DNA from 4 places in the Streptomyces sp. NBC_00466 genome. Region 3 is predicted to be linked to each of the others. Evidence: riboswitches for the same ligand, from Rfam matches in the RefSeq annotation. Region 3 holds a riboswitch; each other region holds the start of a gene.
The links. A riboswitch is a leader RNA that binds a small molecule or an ion and turns the genes downstream of it on or off. The one in region 3 is predicted to bind thiamine pyrophosphate.
Positions count from the first base shown of each region.

Region 1 (5,165 bases), 4.2 Mb from region 3:
AAGAGGGATCTCGGGATCAAGGACATGGGAACGCTGCTGCCGGGCCACGGCGGGATCATGGACCGGCTGGACTCCCTGCTGCCCACCGCACCCGTCGTCTGGCTGCTGATGGTGCTGTTCGTCGGCTCCTGAGACTGGCTCCTGAGACTGGCTCCTGAGACCGGAGGCACAGGTCTCCTGCCTGCGTCGTCACCCGCGGCTCCAGCTACGTCTTCACCTATGTCTTCACCAGAGGGAGGGGCGTCGTCCACCGGACGGCGGGCCCTCCCTCCGGTGTCTGCCCATCACCTTCAGGAGCGTTGGCGCGTATGACGACCGCACACCCCCTTGAGCCGGGCCGCCCGGATGACCGGTCGCCGTCGCACGTCTGGTACGCCTCGTACGGCTCGAACATGCACCTGGACCGGCTCTCGTACTACATCAAGGGGGGCCGGCTGCCCGGAACGAGCGCGGAGTATCCGGGGTGCCGGGACCGGGCCCTGCCCGGACGGTCTCTCCCGGTGGAGCTGCCGGGGGTCCTGTACTTCGCGACCCGGTCACCTGTCTGGGGCGGCGGCCGGGCCTTCTACGACCCTCGGAGTGAGGGGCGGGTGTTCGCCCGTGCCTATCTCGTCCCGGTGTCCCAGTTCTCCGATATCGCCGCTCAGGAGACGGGCAGGGAGCCGGGCAAGGATCTCGACCTGGCGGAGGTGCTCGCCGGTGGCGTGGCAAGCCTGGGCAGCGGGCGGTACGAGACGCTCGTCCACGCCGGTCAGGTGGATGGTCTGCCCGTGCTCACCTTTACCGCCCCCTGGGGTGTGGGCGACCTGCCGGTCACTGAACCGTCTCCGGCGTATGTGCGCTACATCGCTTCCGGCCTGCTGCAGACCGGTGCCTGGGGCGCGGGCACGGTGGCCGCCTATGTGGCCTCGGCGCCCGGGGCGGCAGGCCACTGGACAGCGCAAGCGGTCAGAGAGCTGATGGGACAGTGAACAGGCGTGCTCCCGCCCCATGACGACCAGCTCCGCCGGGCCGTCGTACAGCCTCCGGGCGACGGTCCGGTGGACCGTTGCGTGTCTGCGACACTGGATGAACCATGCCTAAGCCCGGAGAACTCACTTTCGTCGCGCCCCGCGGAGCCAAGAAGCCCCCGCTCCACCTCGCCGACCTCACGCCCGCCGAGCGCAAGGACGCCGTGGCCGGGACCGGCGAGAAGCCGTTCCGCGCCAAGCAGCTGTCGCAGCACTACTTCGCGCGGTACGCCCACGACCCCGCCGAGTGGACCGACATCCCGGCCGCCTCGCGCGAGAAGCTGCGGGAGGCGCTGCTCCCTGACCTGATGAGCGTCGTGCGCCACATCAGCTGTGACGACGACACCACCCGTAAGACGCTCTGGAAGCTGCACGACGGCACGCTGGTCGAGTCCGTGCTGATGCGCTACCCGGACCGGGTGACGATGTGCATCTCCTCGCAGGCCGGCTGCGGCATGAACTGTCCCTTCTGCGCCACCGGACAGGCGGGCCTCGACCGCAATCTGTCGACGGCCGAGATCGTCCACCAGATCGTCGACGGAATGCGCGCCCTGCGCGACGGCGAGGTGCCCGGCGGGCCCGCGCGGCTCTCCAACATCGTCTTCATGGGCATGGGCGAGCCCCTCGCCAACTACAAGCGGGTGGTCGGCTCGATCCGCCGGCTGACCGACCCCGAGCCCGACGGCCTCGGCCTCTCGCAGCGTGGGATCACCGTGTCCACGGTCGGCCTGGTGCCCGCGATGCTGCGCTTCGCCGACGAGGGCTTCAAGTGCCGCCTCGCGGTCTCGCTGCACGCGCCCGACGACGAGCTGCGCGACACCCTTGTGCCGGTGAACACCCGGTGGAAGGTCCGTGAGGTGCTGGACGCGGCCTGGGAGTACGCCGCGAAGTCCGGTCGCCGGGTCTCCATCGAGTACGCGCTCATCCGCGACATCAACGACCACGCCTGGCGGGGCGACCGGCTCGGACGGCTGCTCAAGGGCAAGCCGGTCCATGTCAACCTGATCCCGCTCAACCCGACACCGGGCTCCAAGTGGACCGCGTCCCGGCCGGAGGACGAGAAGGCGTTCGTCGATGCGATCGCCGCCCACGGCGTCACCGTGACCGTACGGGACACCCGCGGCCAGGAGATCGACGGAGCGTGCGGGCAGCTGGCGGCCGCTGAGCGGTAGGGCCCGTGTCACAGCGGTAGGGTCCGTGTAACGTGGGCCGCACATTTTCATATTCCGACAGGGGAGCGCCACAGCGCTGAGAGTGCGGCCATGCCGCAGACCCTCTGGACCTTGCCCGGGTCATTCCGGGTAGGAAGTTCGGTCTCTACTCAAGCTGTTCAGCCCTGCCCGCTTTCCCGCGGGCAGGGCCGCGTCTCTTCCTGGATGTCCATCCCAGGAGGAATCAGTGAGCACCACCAAGCGAGCGCGTACGTCCGGCAGAACGCTGACCACCAGGAAGCTGACCGTCACCGCGCTGGCCGCCGCGCTGGGCGTCTCGACGCTCGCCGCCTGCGGAGGTTCCGACGACTCCGGTTCGGGCGCCAAGAACTCCAAGGTCGTGACGCTGGTCAGCCACGACTCGTTCGCCGCATCTCCCGCCGTGCTCAAGGAGTTCACGAAGGAGACCGGCTACACCGTCCACGTCCTCAAGAGCGGGGACGCCGGTGCCGCGCTCAACCAGGAGATCCTCAGCAAGGGCTCCCCGCGCGGCGACGTCTTCTTCGGCGTCGACAACACCCTGCTGTCCCGAGCGCTCGACAACGGCCTCTTCACGCCGTACCGGGCGAAGGGCCTGGACCAGGTCGACTCCGGGGTACAGCTCGACGCGGCGAAGCACCGGGTCACCCCCATCGACAGCGGCGACCTCTGCGTCAACTACGACAAGAAGTACTTCGCCGACCACAAGACCGCCCCGCCCCGCAGCTTCGACGACCTGATCAAGCCGCAGTACAAGAACCTGCTGGTCACCGAGAACGTGGCCACCTCCTCACCCGGCCTCGGCTTCATGCTCGGCACGGTCGCGAAGTACGGGAACGACGGCTGGCAGGCGTACTGGAAGAAGCTCCAGGCCAACGGCGTCAAGGTCGACGACGGCTGGGAGCAGGCGTACAACAACGACTTCTCCGGCTCGGCCGGCGGCAAGAAGGCCAAGGGCGACCGGCCGCTCGTCGTCTCGTACGCGTCGAGCCCGCCCGCCGAGGTGCTGTACGCCAAGCCGCAGCCCAAGACCGCCCCGACCGGCGTCGCCACCTCCACCTGCTTCCGGCAGATCGAGTTCGCCGGGCTGCTGGACGGCGCGAAGAACCAGGCGGGCGGCAAGGCCCTGATCGACTTCCTGATCAGCAAGAAGTTCCAGGAGGACATGCCGCTCAACATGTTCGTGGACCCGGTGGTCAAGGGCGCGAAGGAGCCCGCGGTGTTCACCGAGTTCGGCGCGAAGGTCACCGCGCCCGAGACCGTCGCACCCGGCACGATCGCCAAGAACCGTGATCAGTGGGTCAAGTCGTGGTCCTCGATCGTCCTGAAGTAGCGCCCGCGCGGACCGGGCCGCCGCCCGCGGTACAGGCCGGGCCGCCGTCCGCGGCCGGGGCGGCCCGGCGCCGGACGGCGGTGCGGCTCGCGCTGATGGCCGTGCCCTTCGCTTTCTTCGCGGTCTTCTTCGCGTACCCGGTGGCGGCCATCGTCGGCCGTGGCCTCAAGGCGGGCGGCAGTTGGCAGTTCGGGCGGATCGGCGAGGTGCTGAGCCAACCCGACATCCTGCACGTCCTGTGGTTCACCACCTGGCAGGCGTGCGCGTCGACCGGCCTGACGCTGCTGATCGCGCTCCCGGGCGCGTATGTATTCGCCCGGTTCGATTTCCCGTGCAAGCAGCTGCTGCGCGCGGTGGCGACAGTGCCCTTCGTGCTGCCCACCGTCGTCGTCGGGACGGCCTTCCTCGCACTGCTCGGCCGTGGCGGGCTGCTCGACCAGCTGTGGGGCGTACGCCTCGACACCACGGTCTGGGCGATCCTGCTCGCGCACGTCTTCTTCAACTACGCGGTGGTCGTACGGACCGTGGGCGGCCTCTGGTCGCAGCTCGACCCGCGCCAGGAGGAGGCCGCCCGGGTGCTCGGCGCCTCCCGGTTCGCCGCCTGGCGGCGGGTGACCCTGCCCGCGCTGACGCCCGCCGTGGCCGCGGCCTCGCTGATGGTCTTCCTCTTCACCTTCACCTCCTTCGGCGTGGTGCAGATCCTCGGCGGACCCACCTTCTCCACGCTCGAGGTGGAGATCTACCGGGAGACCGCCGAACTGCTCGACCTGCCCACGGCGGCCGTGCTGACGCTGGTGCAGTTCGCCGCGGTCGGAGCGGTCCTGGCGCTGCACGCCTGGACCGTGCGGCGCCGGGAGACCGCGCTGAGCCTGGTGGACCCGGCGCAGACCTCGCGCCGTCCGCAGGGCGCGGGCCAGTGGACGCTGGTCGGCGGGGTGATCACCGTGATCGCCGTACTGATACTGCTGCCCCTCGGGGTCCTGGTCGCGCGTTCGCTGGACGGCCCCGGGGGCTACGGCTTCACGTTCTACCGCGCGCTCCAGTCGCAGGGGGCCGGCGGCGGTACGTTCCTGGTCCCGCCGGTCGACGCGATCTGGAACTCCGTGCGGTACGCCCTGGCCGCGACCGGGATCGCCCTGGTCGTCGGCGGGCTCGCGGCCGCGGCGCTCACCCGGCGGGCCGGACGGCTGGTGCGCGGGTTCGACGCTCTGCTGATGCTCCCCCTCGGGGTGTCCGCGGTCACCGTGGGCTTCGGGTTCCTGATCACCCTCGACAAGCCGCCGCTGGATCTGCGGTCGTCCTGGATCCTGGTGCCGCTCGCCCAGGCGCTGGTGGGCGTGCCGTTCGTCGTACGGACGATGCTGCCGGTGCTGCGCGCGGTGGACGGACGGCTGCGGGAGGCCGCGGCGGTACTCGGCGCCTCGCCGCTGCGTGCCTGGCGCGAGGTGGACCTGCCGATGGTGCGCCGGGCACTGCTGGTGGCCGCCGGGTTCGCGTTCGCCGTGTCGCTGGGGGAGTTCGGTGCGACGGTCTTCATCGCCAGGCCCGACAACCCGACGCTGCCGGTGGCGGTGGCACGGCTGCTGGGGCGGGCCGGTGAGCTCAACTACGGGCAGGCGATGGCGCTGTCCA
Region 1 is NZ_CP107896.1:1,231,087-1,236,251, reverse strand. It holds gene OG210_RS05345 (phosphatidate cytidylyltransferase) at 1-132, shown strand, start outside; gene OG210_RS05340 (histone deacetylase) at 309-971, shown strand; gene rlmN (23S rRNA (adenine(2503)-C(2))-methyltransferase RlmN) at 1,076-2,182, shown strand; TPP riboswitch at 2,232-2,336, shown strand; gene OG210_RS05330 (thiamine ABC transporter substrate binding subunit) at 2,409-3,533, shown strand; gene OG210_RS05325 (ABC transporter permease) at 3,629-5,165, shown strand, end outside.
Region 1: another riboswitch for thiamine pyrophosphate. It lies ahead of OG210_RS05330 (thiamine ABC transporter substrate binding subunit); the one in region 3 lies ahead of thiO (glycine oxidase ThiO).

Region 2 (5,165 bases), 2.1 Mb from region 3:
GCGGCTGGCCGGCCGCTGCGCCGCGCGGAACCGGCGCGCCGCGCTGGTCGAATCGCTCAACTCCTGGCGGGACGCGCTCGGGGTGCCGATCTATTTTGCGGCGTACCGCGAGGGTGAGATCGACCTCGTCGCGGTCGCCGACACACCCGCCGCGCCCGCCGTCGAGGAGTGGGCGGACTTCCGGGAAACCGGTCATGCACACGCCCTCGGCCAGTGCCTGCTGAGCCAGCTCGACGCAACCTCCCGCAGAGATCATCTGGACCGCCATCCGGTGCGTCCGCTGACCCGCTATTCGGTACGTGACCGGTGCGTCCTGCTGCGAAGACTGGCTGCGACGGAACGGATACAGCCGGTGGTCGAGCAGCAGGAGTACGCCCTCGGAACCGTCTGTGCGGCCACCCCGATCACGGTCGGTTCAGGCGCTGCGGCGATAGCTGTTTCAGGCCCGGTGCACCAGCAAGTGCGGTTGCTCTCCGCTGCTAAAACGTTACGTTCCGAGGCCGGAGCTTTGCTCGATTCGCTTGCGTTCTCTATCAGTATCTGAAATATCACTCCTTGTGATCTGTTTGCGCTTACAGCACGATTACGTCAAGAGGGTCCGGCGGTACATTTCCCGGCCATCTTGTGAACCAACACAGCGTCTACTGCGGGGTAGGGACATGAGCGAATCGGTCCAGGCAGAGGTCATGATGAGCTTCCTCGTCTCCGAGGAGCTCTCCTTCCGTATCCCGGTGGAGCTGTGCTACGAGGTGAGCGATCCGTACGCGGTCCGGATGACCTTCCACCTTCCCGGAGATGCCCCGGTGACCTGGACGTTCGGTCGTGAGCTGCTTCTCGACGGGATCAACGCCCCCACGGGGGACGGCGATGTGCACATCGCGCCCAGTGATCCGGCAGGGCTGTCCGCCGTCCATCTGCGCCTCCAGGTCGGGGCGGACCGCGCGCTGTTCCGGGCGGGCAGCGCCCCGTTGGTCGCCTTCCTGGACCGCACCGACAAGATCGTCCCGCTCGGCGAGGAGCGCAGTCTGGGCGACTTCGACGGGCATCTGGAGGCAGCTCTCGGCCGGATCCTCGCGGAGGAGAACGCGGGCTGAGGGGCGAGACCTGAGGCCCGGGAACTGAGGCCCGAGGCTGGGTCTGCGAACTGGGTCTGCGAACTGGGTCTGCGAACTGGGCCTGCGAACTGGGCCTGCGAACTGGGCCTGCGAACTGAAACCTGAGCGCTGAGGCCTGAGCGCTGAGGCCTGACCGAGCGCGGAGAGCCGACGGCTCAGTGCTTGCGACGGCGGCCCCCGCCGCCCCGCGCGAGGCCCCCTCCGGAGAGCGCCCAGCCCGTCCCGCGGCCCGGACGGTCGGTCCCGTGGCGGTCGGTCCCGTGGCGGTCGGTCCCTTGGCCCGGACGGTCGGCCGAGACCACGAGTGCGGCGAGCGCCGTGGTCACCGGCACCGAGGCGACCAGCCCGATCGAGCCCACCAGGGTCCGTACGATCTCCTCCGCGACCAGCTCGGAGTTGGCCACCGTCCCCACACTGCTCTGTGCGATGGAGAAGAGCAGCAGCAAGGGCAGCGCCGCACCCGCGTAGGCCAGGACGAGCGTGTTGACGACGGACGCGATGTGGTCGCGGCCGATCCTGATGCCTGCCCGGTAGAGCCCGCGGGCCCCCATTGTGGGATCGGCCTGGTGCAGTTCCCAGACGGCTGAGGTCTGCGTGACCGTCACGTCGTCCAGCACCCCGAGCGATCCGATGATGACGCTCGCCAGCAGCAGCCCGCTCATGTCGATGTGCGGGTAGAGGCCGTGGATCAGACCGGTGCTGTCGTCGGTATTGCCCGTCAGGCTCGCCCAGCCGATGAAGAGCGAACCGAGCAGCCCGATCAGCATCAGCGAGATCAGCGTGCCGATGACGGCCACCGAGGTCCGCGCGGTCAGGCCGTGGCAGGTGTAGAGCGCGATCAGCATGATGGCGCTCGCCCCGATCACCGCCACGACCAGCGGATTCGACCCGTGCAGGATCGCCGGCAGGATGAACAGCGTCAGCACGGCGAAACTGACGGCCAGCGCGACCAGTGCCATCAGCCCGCGCAGCCGGCCCACGGCGACCACCACCAGCGCGAAGATTCCGGCGAGCAGCACCATCGGGAACTTCCGGTCCACGTCGGACACCGAGTACTGCAGGTCACGAGGTGCGTCGGGGGCGTACGCCACGATCACGCCCTGTCCCCGGTGCAACTGGCGCGGGGAGTCCGGCTGGACGATCTCGGTGAAGGTGCGGCCTTTGTCCTTGCCGCTCGTCACCTCGATCTTCGCCTTCTTGCACGGGGTGCCCTGCGGGGACGCACCGGCGCCGGACTGCGGTTCCGGAGTGCCCCCGGCCGCGCTCCCGCCGGCCGTCGACGACTGACTCGCGTGCACGTCCTGGCAGTTGACCGGAGTGAGCTCCGCCACATTGCCCTGCTGCGTCTGCCGGTCGAACCCGACACCGCTGCGGGCATGGTGCGGCGCACCGCCCGGCCAGAAGACCGCGAGACCGACAACAACCGCCGCCGCGAAGGGAATCAGCACCGCCGCGATGACCTTGCGCAGATGCTTGGACACAGGCGCGGCGGGGCCGTGGCTGTGCGTGTGGCCGTGCCCGCCGGGAGGTGGTTCGGGGAGTGGGGTCACCGCCCGATCATCGCAAGAACGAGGAGGCCCTCTGTTCAGTGCGCGGCGAATGGCGTTAGCGTGGGGGCACCTTTGCACACGCGGGAGCTCGGAGCACCGGGCTGAGAGGGCGCTGACCAGCAGACTGCTGTGAGCTGCGCCGACCGCCGAACCTGTTACCGGGTAATGCCGGCGTAGGGAGTAGGTCTCATGACCACAGTGGATGCACGCACGCCTGCCACCGACCAGGACGAGCGCAAGCCGGGCTGGCACAAGGGATACGTAGCGGGCCCGGAGGGCTCGCGCGCGGATCTCAGGGTGCCCGTCAGGCAGGTGCACCTCACCAATGGGCAGGACGTGACGCTGTACGACACGTCAGGCCCGTACACCGATCCCACCGTCGAGACCGATGTACGGCGTGGGCTCGCCCCGCTCCGGGAGAACTGGATCATCGGTCGCGGCGACACCGAGGAGTACACGGGCCGCCCGGCCCGTCCCGAGGACGACGGGATCAAGCACACATCGCCGCGCGGGGGACTCCGTAACCTCGACGCGGTCTTCCCCGGCCGTCCCCGCCAGCCCAGAAGGGGGCGCGAGGGGCGCGCGGTGAGCCAGCTCGCGTACGCCGTGCGCGGGGAGATCACCCCGGAGATGGAGTACGTCGCGATCCGGGAGAACGTCTCCCCCGAGGTCGTACGGGAGGAGATCGCCGCGGGCCGGGCGGTCCTGCCGGCCAACGTCAACCACCCGGAGATCGAGCCGATGATCATCGGCAAGCGGTTCCTGGTGAAGGTCAACGCCAACATCGGTAATTCCGCCGTCACTTCCTCCATCGAGGAGGAGGTGGACAAGATGACCTGGGCCACCAAGTGGGGCGCGGACACGGTCATGGACCTGTCCACCGGGCGCAATATCCACACCACCCGCGAGTGGGTGCTGCGCAACTCCCCCGTCCCGATCGGCACGGTCCCGCTCTACCAGGCCCTGGAGAAGGTTGACGGCCAGGCCGAGGAGCTGACCTGGGAGATCTACAAGGACACGGTCATCGAGCAGGCCGAACAGGGCGTCGACTACATGACGGTGCACGCGGGGGTGCTGCTGCGGTACGTGCCGCTCACCGCACGCCGCAAGACCGGGATCGTCTCGCGCGGCGGTTCGATCATGGCCGCCTGGTGCCTGGCGCACCACAAGGAGTCGTTCCTGTACGAGAACTTCGAGGAGCTGTCGGACATTCTGGCCTCCTACGACGTCACCTACTCGCTGGGTGACGGGCTGCGGCCGGGGTCGATCGCGGACGCCAACGACGAAGCGCAGTTCGCGGAGTTGCGCACCCTCGGGGAACTCAACACGGTCGCCAAACGTCATGGTGTACAGACGATGATCGAAGGTCCCGGTCACGTCCCGATGCACAAGATCAAGGAGAACATCGACCTCCAGCAGGAAATCTGCGAGGAGGCCCCCTTCTATACGCTCGGCCCGCTCACCACGGACGTGGCCCCGGCGTATGACCACATCACCTCCGGCATCGGGGCGGCGATGATCGCCTGGTGGGGCACGGCCATGCTCTGCTACGTCACGCCCAAGGAGCACCTGGGGCTGCCCAACCGGGACGACGTGAAGACCGGCGTGATCACGTACAAGATCGCGGCCCATGCGGCGGATCTGGCCAAGGGGCACCAGGACGCGCAGAAGTGGGACGACGCGCTCTCGGACGCACGCTTCGAGTTCCGCTGGGAGGACCAGTTCAATCTGGCTCTCGACCCCGACACGGCAAGGGAGTTCCATGACGAGACGCTGCCGGCCGAGCCGGCCAAGACCGCGCATTTCTGTTCCATGTGCGGGCCGAAGTTCTGCTCGATGAAGATTAGTAAAAGCATCACAGAGCAATTCGCCCCTGACCTGCACTCTTCCGCTTCGGACGACGAGATTGAAGCGGGGATGTTGGAGAAGTCCAAGGAGTTCGCAGCGAGCGGTAACCGGGTGTACCTGCCGCTGGCGGACTAGCACAAGTAGGGCTACTCGCCTGTTCTGCCCGAAGCGCCCCGGCACTCTTGCTTGCCGGGGCGCCGTCTTCAAACCAGGAGACGGGACGGGCCCGAGCCATTTATGCGGCTGGTCAGAACGGAAGCTCTGGCGTGCTCGCGCCACGTGTGATGGTCAAGATCCGTTCGTGGAAGTCGCGCGTGGACGCCTCCCGGGGGAAGCGGGCGCGGAGTTCCTTGTCCAGCTCGTTGGCGACCAAGAGAAGGGAGGGGAGAGACTTCCGGTCGGCGAGTAGAGCCGCAGTGCCCATGCCTACGGCTTCTTCGATCTCGCCGGTCCGGGCGGCGGCGACTCCGAGTGTGAGTCGGGCTTCTGCGGCACGCATGGGGGAGATCTCGGTTCCGTCGGGGCCGGTGCTCATCCGGATTACCGACCGGGCGTGGACGGCAGCGCGCTCGTCGTCTCCGAGTAGCCGATAGGCGTCCATCTCGTAGAAGTCCCACTTGTCCGGGTCGATGATGAAGTGGTGTTCGGGGTG
Region 2 is NZ_CP107896.1:3,296,390-3,301,554, forward strand. It holds gene OG210_RS14605 (IclR family transcriptional regulator) at 1-544, shown strand, start outside; gene OG210_RS14610 (SsgA family sporulation/cell division regulator) at 660-1,094, shown strand; gene OG210_RS14615 (YibE/F family protein) at 1,271-2,665, opposite strand; TPP riboswitch at 2,736-2,862, shown strand; gene thiC (phosphomethylpyrimidine synthase ThiC) at 2,855-4,648, shown strand; gene OG210_RS14625 (tetratricopeptide repeat protein) at 4,761-5,165, opposite strand, start outside.
Region 2: another riboswitch for thiamine pyrophosphate. It lies ahead of thiC (phosphomethylpyrimidine synthase ThiC); the one in region 3 lies ahead of thiO (glycine oxidase ThiO).

Region 3 (5,165 bases):
TGGGCCAGCAGGGGCCGGTGCAGAAGTAGTCCACGCCCGGCTCGGCGGCGGCCGCGTCCACCTCGGACTCGGCGTGTGTCGAGCGGCCGATGAGCACGTCGGGGCCGAGCAGCGCACGGGCCGCGGGGACCGGCAGGTCTCCCTGGCCCAGGTGCAGCACGTCGGACGCGATGGCATGCGCGACATCCGCCCGGTCGTTCACCGCGAGCAGCTTGCCGTGCCTGCGGCAGGCGTCGGCGAAGACCTGGAGGTGGTCGAGCTCCTCGGCCGCCTCCATGCCCTTGTCCCGGAGCTGGACGATGTCCACGCCACTGGCCAGGACGGCGTCCAGGAACTCGGGCAGGTCGCCCTGGCGCCTGCGCGCGTCCGTGCAGAGGTACAGGCGGGCATCGGACAGCGGTGCGGGTGCGGTGGACATCGGGCGTTCCCCCCATGGACGACGACGGACTGACGGCGACGGACGGCCGGACGGCGACGGACTGCCGGGCCGTTGGACGGCTGGGCAGCCGGACAGCGTTGGACCGCGGTGTACGGCCGGGGGCGGGCCCGGTCCGTACACCGCGAGGTGATCACACTCTGCTCAGAGGGCGAGCGCCTGGGCCCGGCGCTTCACCTCCGTCCCGCGATTCTCGCTCAACGCCTGCGCGGGCGTGCCGGGCAGGGTCTCGTCGGGGGTGAAGAGCCACTCCAGCATCTCCTCGTCGCTGAAGCCGTCGTCCCGCAGGAGCGTCAGGGTCCCGGAGAGGCCCTTGACCACTTTGGTGCCGTCGATGAAGGCGGCGGGCACCTGGAGCGCCCTGTTCTCACCACGGCGTACGGCGATCAGCTTGCCGTCCTTGACCAGCTGGCGTACGCGGGTCACCTCGACGTCGAACATCTCGGCGATATCGGGGAGGTGCAGCCAGGCGGGGATGAGAGCATCGGTTTTTGCGTCAATCTCGGTCACGGGACAAGCCTGCCATCCCGCACTGACAGCCGATACCCGGACTCAGCCCTTCAGGGCCGACGCGCACCCGGGCCGACGCACGTTCACGGCCGCTCGCGTACCCGGGCCGACACCCGTTCACGGCCGGCGCCCGTTCACAGCCGGCGCCCGTTCACAGCCGGCTCTCCTCCGGGCGGACCGCCGACTTGAGCGGCACGGCCGGATCAGCGGCGCGGGCCGGGTCCACCGGGGCCCCCGACTCGATGAGCTTCCGGCCCTGGGCCAGGTCCCGGGGCCTGCCGACGGCGAGTACCGCGACCAGCCGCTCCTCCCTCAGCCAGCACACCGACCAGGCCGGACCCGACGGGTCGCCGCGCCGGATCAGCGTGTCGGCGGCCGCGTGGTGGCCCGCGTACTGCACGAAACGGCCGAACTGCTCGGACCAGAAGTACGGCACCGGGTCGTAGATCTGCGGCGTCTCGCCGATCACGTCCGCCGCGACCGTGCGCGGGCCCTGGAGGGCGTTGTCCCAGTGGTGGACCAGCAGCCGCTCGCCGTACCTGCGGGAGGGGAAGGACGCGCAGTCGCCGACCGCGTACACATCGGCGACCGAGGTACGCAGCCGCTCGTCGGCCGTGACCGAGCCGTCGGCGCCCAGCGCGATGCCGGAGCCGGCCAGCCAGCCGGTCGCGGGCCTGGCGCCGATGCCGACGAGGACGGCCCCGGCCGGCAGCCGCCGCCCGGATTCCAGGACCACGGCGCCCGGCTCGACGCGGGCCACGCGTGCGTGGGTGATGAGTTCGGCCCCGCTGTCGGCGTACCAGCCGGCCATGGGCGCCGCGATCTCGGCCGGCAGCGCCCCGACGAGGGGCCGCCCGGCCGCCTCCACGACCGTCACCGCGCACCCCGCCTCGCGGGCCGCCGTGGCGAACTCGGCGCCGATCCAGCCCGCGCCGACCACCACGACGTCCCGCCGGTCGGCGAGGACGGCCCGCAGCCGCCCCGCGTCGTCGAGCGTGCGCAGCAGATGGACGTCGGGGACCCCCTCGCTGCCGGGCAGCGTGACCGGACTGGCACCGGTTGCGACGACCAGTGCCCCGTACGGGACAGGGCCGCGCGCGGTGTCCAGTTCCCGGTCGTGCGGGCGTACACCGGTCACCTCGCACCCCAGCAGCAACTCGACCCCGAGCGCGCCGAAGTCGACGTCGAAGGCGGAGCCCTCGGCCTTGCCGAGCAGCACGGCCTTGGACAGCGGCGGTCTGTCGTACGGCTGGTGAGGCTCCTCACCGATCAGCGTGACGGGTCCGGTGAAGCCCTGGTCCCGCAGGGCGACAGCGGTCTGCACTCCGGCCATGCCCGCACCGGCGATGACGACGTTCCTCGGCTCGCTCACCCGATCACCTTAAACAGCTGACACACCGTCAGAACAGGGGGCCGTCCGGGGACGCCTTACGGGGCGGCGGGGGCCGGGGTTAGGCTGGCCACGCTGAACCACTCGCGGGAGTCCGGGCGTACCGGGCTGAGAGGGAGGCTGGACGGCCTCCGACCGTACGAACCTGATCCGGGTCATGCCGGCGAAGGGAGGGGCTGGACGCCCATGCACGCACACCATGCCAACCATCACGCGCACCGCGCCGACACCTCGGACGCGCTGTCGGACGTACTGGTCGTCGGGGGCGGGATCATCGGTCTCGTCATCGCCTGGCGGTCGGCGCAGCGCGGACTGCGCACCGCCGTCGCCGACCCGCAGCCGGGCGGCGGGGCCGCGCAGGTCGCGGCCGGCATGCTGGCCGCCGTCACGGAACTCCATTACGGCGAGCAGGTCCTGCTCGGTCTGAACCTGGAGTCCGCGCGCCGCTATCCGGATTTCGCCGCGGAGCTGGAGGAGGCGTCGGGGCAGGATCTCGGCTACCGCGCCTGCGGCACCCTCGCCGTGGCGCTCGACCTCGACGACCGGGAGCATCTGCGGGAGCTGCACGCACTCCAGCGCCGCTCGGGTCTGGAGTCCGAGTGGCTGACGGGGCGCGAGTGCAGGCGCCTCGAACCGATGCTCGCGCCGGGCGTGCGCGGCGGGCTGCGGGTGGACGGCGACCACCAGGTCGACCCACGACGGCTGGCGAAGGCGCTGGTCACCGCGTGCGAGCGGGCCGGGGTCATCTTTCACCGCGGCTGGGCCGAGCGTCTGACGGTGGAACGCGGCCGGGCCACCGGTGTGGTGCTGGCCGACGGCGTCGCGCTCGGCGCCGGCCAGGTGGTGCTGGCGGCCGGCAGCCGCAGCGGGCAGCTCGCGGGCGTACCGGACGCGGTGCTTCCACCCGTACGCCCGGTCAAGGGGCAGGTACTCCGGCTGACGGTGCCGCGTGTGTACGCGCCGTTCCTCAGCCGGACCGTCCGCGCGGTCGTCCGGGGCAGCCACCTCTATCTGGTCCCGCGTGAGAACGGCGAACTCGTGATCGGCGCGACCAGCGAGGAGCTGGGCTGGGACACCACGGTCACCGCGGGCGGGGTGTACGAACTGCTCCGCGACGCTCATGAGCTGGTGCCCGGCATCACCGAACTCCCGCTCACCGAGACACGCGCGGGGCTGCGTCCCGCGTCGCCCGACAACGCGCCGCTGCTCGGCCCGACCGCGCTGCCCGGCCTCCTGCTGGCCACCGGCCACTACCGCAACGGCGTACTGCTCACCCCCGTCACCGGCGATGTGATGGCCGAACTGCTCACCACCGGGGAGCTGCCCGCCGAGGCCCGCGCCTTCACGCCCCGGCGCTTCTCCCCCGTAGGACAGGAACAGCCCGCATGAACGTGCCGCCCACTCCCATGAACGTGCCGCCCGCGGCTGCCCCGCCGGTCGGGGTGTCCGTCAACGGCGAGCCCCGCACCATCGCGCCGGGCACCACCCTCGATGTGCTGGTCACCGGCCTCACCAGCGCTCCGTCGGGGGTCGCCGCCGCGGTCAACGAGACCGTCGTACCGCGCGGCCTCTGGTCCCGCACCCCGCTCGGCGACGGCGACCGCGTCGAGATCCTCACCGCAGTCCAAGGAGGCTGACCCGGACATGGCAGACGATTCCCTCACCATCGCGGACACCGTCTTCTCCTCCCGGCTGATCATGGGGACCGGCGGTGCGCCGAGCCTCGATGTGCTGGAGAGGTCCCTGGTCGAGTCGGGCACCGAGCTCACGACGGTCGCGATGCGGCGCCTCGATCCCACCGTGCAGGGCTCGGTCCTCTCGGTGCTCGACAGGCTCGCCATCAAGGTGCTGCCGAACACCGCCGGCTGCTTCACGGCGGGCGAGGCCGTCCTGACCGCCCGCCTGGCCCGCGAGGCGCTGGGCACCAACTGGATCAAACTGGAGGTCGTGGCGGACGAGCACACTCTGCTGCCCGACCCGGTGGAGCTGCTCGACGCCGCCGAGACACTGGTCGACGACGGCTTCACGGTCCTCCCCTACACCAACGACGATCCGGTGCTGGCCCGGCGTCTGGAGGAGGCGGGCTGTGCGGCGATCATGCCTCTCGGCTCCCCCATCGGCTCGGGGCTCGGCATCCGCAACCCGCACAACTTCCAGCTGATCGTGGAGCGGGCCGGAGTGCCGGTGATCCTCGACGCGGGGGCCGGTACGGCATCGGACGCGGCGCTGGCGATGGAGCTCGGGTGCGCGGCCGTGATGCTGGCATCGGCGGTGACGCGTGCGCAGGAGCCGGAGCTGATGGCGTCGGCGATGCGACGGGGCGTGGAGGCGGGCCGGCTCGCGTACCGCGCGGGACGGATCCCCCGGAGGCACTTCGCCCGGGCGTCCTCACCGGAGGAGGGCCGCGCGGCGCTCGATCCGGAGCGGCCCGCCTTCTGAGGGACGCGCGGCCCCCGGGCCTCCCCGCCTTCGGTGGCGCCCGCTCGGACCAGGCCGGGCCGCGGGGGCGTGATGCCTTCCCCGCGGCCCCTGCCCCCTGTCACTGCTCGGCCTGTCACAGCTCGGCTTCAGTAGCAGCTGATCCACCAGGACCGCTTAGGCCCTGTCAGCGCCGACTCGTACACTCGCCAGCGTGGATACGACGCTTGGTGACCCGCAAGCCCCGCTCGTCGGGCAGCTGCTCGACGGCCGCTACCGGGTGGACGCGTGCATCGCCATCGGTGGCATGGCCACGGTCTACCGGGCCGTCGACACCCGTCTGGACCGGGTGGTCGCCCTCAAGGTGATGCACCCCGCGCTGGCGGTCGACGCCACGTTCGTGGAGCGGTT
Region 3 is NZ_CP107896.1:5,424,956-5,430,120, reverse strand. It holds gene thiE (thiamine phosphate synthase) at 1-418, opposite strand, end outside; gene OG210_RS24415 (Rv2175c family DNA-binding protein) at 581-946, opposite strand; gene OG210_RS24410 (FAD-dependent oxidoreductase) at 1,098-2,279, opposite strand; TPP riboswitch at 2,413-2,525, shown strand; gene thiO (glycine oxidase ThiO) at 2,523-3,725, shown strand; gene thiS (sulfur carrier protein ThiS) at 3,743-3,973, shown strand; gene OG210_RS24395 (thiazole synthase) at 3,981-4,775, shown strand; gene pknB (Stk1 family PASTA domain-containing Ser/Thr kinase) at 4,969-5,165, shown strand, end outside.

Region 4 (5,165 bases), 5.0 Mb from region 3:
GCCGAGCTCGCGACCGTCGTGATGCGCCCGCGCGGCTGGCACCTCGACGAGCGCCACCTCGTGCTGGACGACCGTCCCGTCCCCGGCGCGCTGGTCGACTTCGGCCTGTACTTCTTCCACAACGCCAAGCGCCTCATCGAGCTCGGCAAGGGCCCGTACTTCTACCTCCCGAAGACCGAGTCCCACCTGGAGGCGCGCCTCTGGAACGAGATCTTCGTCTTCGCGCAGGACTACGTCGGCGTCCCGCAGGGCACCGTCCGCGCGACCGTCCTGATCGAGACGATCACGGCGGCGTACGAGATGGAGGAGATCCTCTACGAGCTGCGCGACCACGCGTCCGGGCTGAACGCGGGACGCTGGGACTACCTGTTCTCCATCGTCAAGAACTTCCGCGACGGCGGCTCCAAGTTCGTCCTGCCGGACCGCAATCTGGTCACGATGACGGCGCCGTTCATGCGCGCGTACACCGAACTCCTGGTCCGCACCTGCCACAAGCGCGGCGCGCACGCCATCGGCGGCATGGCCGCCTTCATCCCCTCCCGGCGCGACGCCGAGGTCAACAAGGTGGCCTTCGAGAAGGTCAAGGCGGACAAGGACCGCGAGGCCGCCGACGGCTTCGACGGCTCCTGGGTCGCCCACCCGGACCTGGTGCCGATCGCCATGAAGTCGTTCGACGCGGTCCTCGGCGAGAACCCGAACCAGAAGCAGCGCCTGCGCGAGGACGTCGCGGTGGCACCGGGCGACCTGATCGCGATCGACTCCCTGGACGCCAAGCCGACGTACGAGGGCCTGGTCAACGCGGTCCAGGTCGGCATCCGCTACATCGAGGCATGGCTGCGCGGCATGGGCGCGGTGGCCATCTTCAATCTGATGGAGGACGCCGCGACGGCGGAGATCTCCCGCTCGCAGATCTGGCAGTGGATCAACGCGAACGTGGTCTTCGAGAACGGCGAACACGCGACGGCCGAGCTGGCCCGGAAGATCGCGGCGGACGAACTGACCGCGATCGAGAAGGAGATCGGCGAGGAGGCGTTCGCAGCGGGCAAGTGGCAGCAGGCGCACGACCTCCTGCTGACGGTGTCCCTGGACGCCGACTACGCGGACTTCCTCACCCTGCCCGCGTACGAGCAGCTGGGGAGCTGAGGCACCACCCGCCGGCTGTGCGACACCGGTCGCGCGGCCCGCTGATCGCTGGGGCTGCCCCGGAGCTGTACGGCTCCGGGGCAGCCCCAGCTGTTTTCCGGGCGTGCACGGGGACGGGCGCCGCGCCAGGCCCTGGGACAGGCACCTTCCGGCGCCCGCCAGAACTCCCGCACCCTCGCCCGCACCCCCGCCCGACCAGGCAGGATGCCGGTGAGTCCAAGGGATTCTCCGCCGACCGATGAGTTCTCGTAACGGGTCCGGTCTGAAGGGTATGGACACGGATACGCACACCGATGCACCCAAGGAACCCGACAGCGCTCTGCCCGATCTGGAGCCCCCGGCGCGGTACATGGCGAAGCTCGCCGACGCCGTCAGCGACGCACAGCTGGGTGATCCCACACCCTGCCCGGACTTCGCGGTCCGGGACCTGCTCGCCCACATCTCCGGACTGACGGTGGCGTTCCACTCGGCGGCAGGGAAGGAATTCGGGCCGCACACCGACACGGCCCCGGGCACCGGCGCCGGCCCCGAACTCGCCGCGGACTGGCGGACGGCGCTGCCCCGGCAGTTGGAGGAGCTGATCGTGGCCTGGCACTCCCCCGCCGCGTGGGAGGGCGACACCAGGGCGGGCGGATTCACCTTCCCCGCCACGGTCGCCGGACGGATCGCACTGAACGAGCTGGTCGTGCACGGCTGGGACCTGGCCCGCGCGACCGGTCAGCGGTACGCACCCGATCCGGCGAGCCTCGGCGTCTCGTACGCACTGCTCGCTCCGGCGGACAGCCCGGCGCGCGAGCCTGCCTTCGGCCCGGCGGTCGAGGTGCCGCAGGACGCGCCGTTCCTGGACCGGGTGATCGGCCTCAGCGGGCGCAGCCCGGACTGGAAGCCTTAGGGTCTTCCGTTCGGATCAGGCCGGGCTCGCGTCCGGCAGGGTGGTCCTGCTGCGGCGCAGCCTGAGGGGTGCGTAGACGGCGAGCGCGGTGAGGAAGGCCGCGTAGTAGGCCAGGTCGGCGCCGTGCAGTGCCGCAGCCACCGGGCCTGTGTAGAGGCCCGTGTTCATGAACGGAACCGCTGCGGCGAAGGCCGCGCAGAATGCCACCAGAGCGGGCCTGCCGGACCGCGAGCGGACGCTCTCCGCTGTGGGATCGACCGGTTCGCCCGCGCGAGCCCGTGCGAACCAGTCGACAGCGACGACGGCGACGAAGCCGGGGATCCAGTAGCCGACGAAGAGCAGTACGTTCTGGAAGCGCGCGGCGGTGTCGGCGGCATGCATCCACAGCACCAGCGGGAAACCGAGTACGGCGGCGAGAGCGGCCGCGAACGGACGCGGGACGCGCAGACCGATGGTCTGCAGAGCCAGCGAGCCGCTGTAGTCGTTCATGGCATTGCTGCACAGAGCGGCCAGCGCCACGGCCAGCAGCCCCACCGCGCCGAGCAGGCCGCCGCCCAGCAGCCTGTCGACGCCCCGGGCGGTCTGGTCGGTGAAGACGGTGGCCCCCCACAACCCGAGTGCCTGGACGGCCACGAAGGAGACGCTGACGCCGAGGAGCGTGTACCAGAACATACGCGGCCGGGAGGTGTCCTGCGGCAGGTAGCGGCTGAAGTCGCTGGCGTACGGAGCCCACGACAGCGCCAGACTCAGGGCGATGGTACTGGTCAGTACGAACGCGCCGACGCGGTCGGCGCCGTGGGCACTGCCGGCGGCCGCGGGGTGGACGCTGTCCGGGAGCCTGAAGGCCAGGGCGACGAAAGCGGCGGCGAGCACGAAGGTCATCAGCTTCTGCAGCCGGTGGATCGCTTCGTAGCCCAGCACTCCGAGTGACCCTTGTCCCACCATCATCACCAGCACACCCAGCCAGAACGGCCAGCCGCAGAGCCGGGCCAGCGCGTCCCCGCCGAACAGCCCGATGAGCGCGTCCCAGGCCACCGACGACAGCCATTGCAGCAGGCCGGGCACCGTGACGGACCGGCCGAACGCGAGCCGGGCCAACGGCAGCTGGCCTGCCCCGGTGCGGCTGCCCCAGGTTCCGAGGTACGCGGTGGGAACAGCGCCGATCAAGGTGCCCAGCACAACGGCCAACAGGGCGGTGGGCAGGTCCAGACCGAGCGCGATACCGACGGTTCCGGTGAACACGCCGGTCATGGTGAGATTCGGGGCGAACCACACGGTGAAAAGCCGGCCGGGGCCGCCGTAGCGGTGCTGCCCGGGCACCGGCGCGATCCCGCGGGCCTCGATCCGCAGGTCGCCGGGCTCGGCGGGCATCCGGCCGTCGAAGACGGACCGAGGGCCTGTGGCCGTGCTGCTGGGAGCAGGTGGCAATGACATTGAGCGACATCCCTCCGCCAGTACTAACTGGTTCAGGTTCGGCGGGTGTGATCTCAGCCCCTGGGCGGGGCACCCCGTGTCCGGTACGACTGCAAGACTAACGGGCAGCGTCACGCTGTCCATGGAGAGGGTGCGTGGCTGCGGAGGGCGGCCCCGACGGGTGCCGGGTCTCAGTGGTCACCGGGCCGAACAGCCGCGCCCGGCCGCTCAGCTGGTGAAGAAGTCGCTGACCGCGGCCGAGAACTGTCCGGGCTCCAGGGCGTGCACGGTGTGGCCGACCGGGATCGTGATCGTCCGGGAGTCGGGGATCCCCGCCGCCATGTCGGGAATCCGCTCCTGCGACATGGAGCTGTCGGGGCCGCCGGCCACGATCAGTGTCGGGGCGACGATCTCGCCGAGCCGCTCGGCCCACTCGGGAGGAGGATCCCGGAGCTCGTTCTTGATGGCGAGCACCACGTTCCAGTCGTAGTCGACCGGCGCTTCGGGGCGCTCCGGTTCGGCCGCCTCCCTGGGGTACGGGGGCGGGGCCTCCTCCAGGACGAGCCGTTCCACCCGGTCCGCGTGCTCCTGGGCGAGCAGATAGGCGACGACGCCGCCCATGGAGTGGCCGACGACACCGACCCGGTCCAGTTCCAGTTCGTCCAGGAAGCCCAGCACGTCGTCGCGCATGAGCTCGAACGAGTACTCGTCCGGCCAGTCGCTCTCCCCGTGTCCCCGCAGGTCGAGGGCGTACACCCGCCACTCGTTGCCGAGTGCCCGGCCGGTCTCCTCCCAGGTCGCGGATGAGCCGCCGAGACCGTGCAGCAGCACCACCGGCGCGCCGAAGGGGTCGCCCCAGGTGCGGTACGCGAGCCGTACGTCGCCGACATCGACTACTGAGTGATCGTCCATACCGCAGACGCTACCGCGCGCGGGCCGGTACCTCCGCCGCCGTGGCGCACGGGTGTCACCCGGCGACATGGAGTCACATTCGGGCAAAATAGGCCATAGAACTCTCAGCCATCCCGACTCAACCCAGCGAGTCAGCGATCGGGAATGATCGAGGGCGCGCCCAATTCGCTCAACTCCTTTCTCCCCGGGGGGTGTACGGCCTCTTGGGCAGCTGATAGGAAAGCTTCCTAACAGAACACCGACGCTCGAACTCCCCTTGGAGGACCGGTGAAAGCCCCCCACCGCACCACCGCTGGACGCAGCAAGAGGATCATCACGCGCACCGTGCTCGGGCTGGCCCTGGTGGCCGTACCGGCCACCGCGTACGCGGCCAACGCCCCTGCGGACCACGTGAGTTTGCGCAGCATGCAGCACAGCACACAGCACGGCACGGCGCAGAGCGCACACCGCGCCGTCTCCGCGACCGGACTCGACGACCCGGCGAAGAAGGAGATCGCCATGCAGCTGGTCTCCAGTGCCGAGAACTCCTCGCTGGACTGGAAGGCCCAGTACAAGTACATCGAGGACATAGGAGACGGTCGCGGCTACACCGCCGGCATCATCGGGTTCTGCTCGGGCACCGGCGACATGCTGGACCTGGTGAAGCTGTACACCGACCGGGAGCCGGGCAACCCGCTCGCCAAGTACCTCCCCGCCCTGGAGAAGGTCAACGGCAGCGACTCGCACTCGGGCCTCGGCTCGGCCTTCGAGAGCGCGTGGAAAACCGCGGCCAAGGACACCAAGTTCCAGACCGCGCAGAACGACG
Region 4 is NZ_CP107896.1:453,862-459,026, forward strand. It holds gene aceB (malate synthase A) at 1-1,143, shown strand, start outside; gene OG210_RS02085 (TIGR03086 family metal-binding protein) at 1,415-2,035, shown strand; gene OG210_RS02090 (cytosine permease) at 2,051-3,469, opposite strand; TPP riboswitch at 3,462-3,556, opposite strand; gene OG210_RS02095 (alpha/beta hydrolase) at 3,677-4,360, opposite strand; gene OG210_RS02100 (chitosanase) at 4,766-5,165, shown strand, end outside.
Region 4: another riboswitch for thiamine pyrophosphate. It lies ahead of OG210_RS02090 (cytosine permease); the one in region 3 lies ahead of thiO (glycine oxidase ThiO).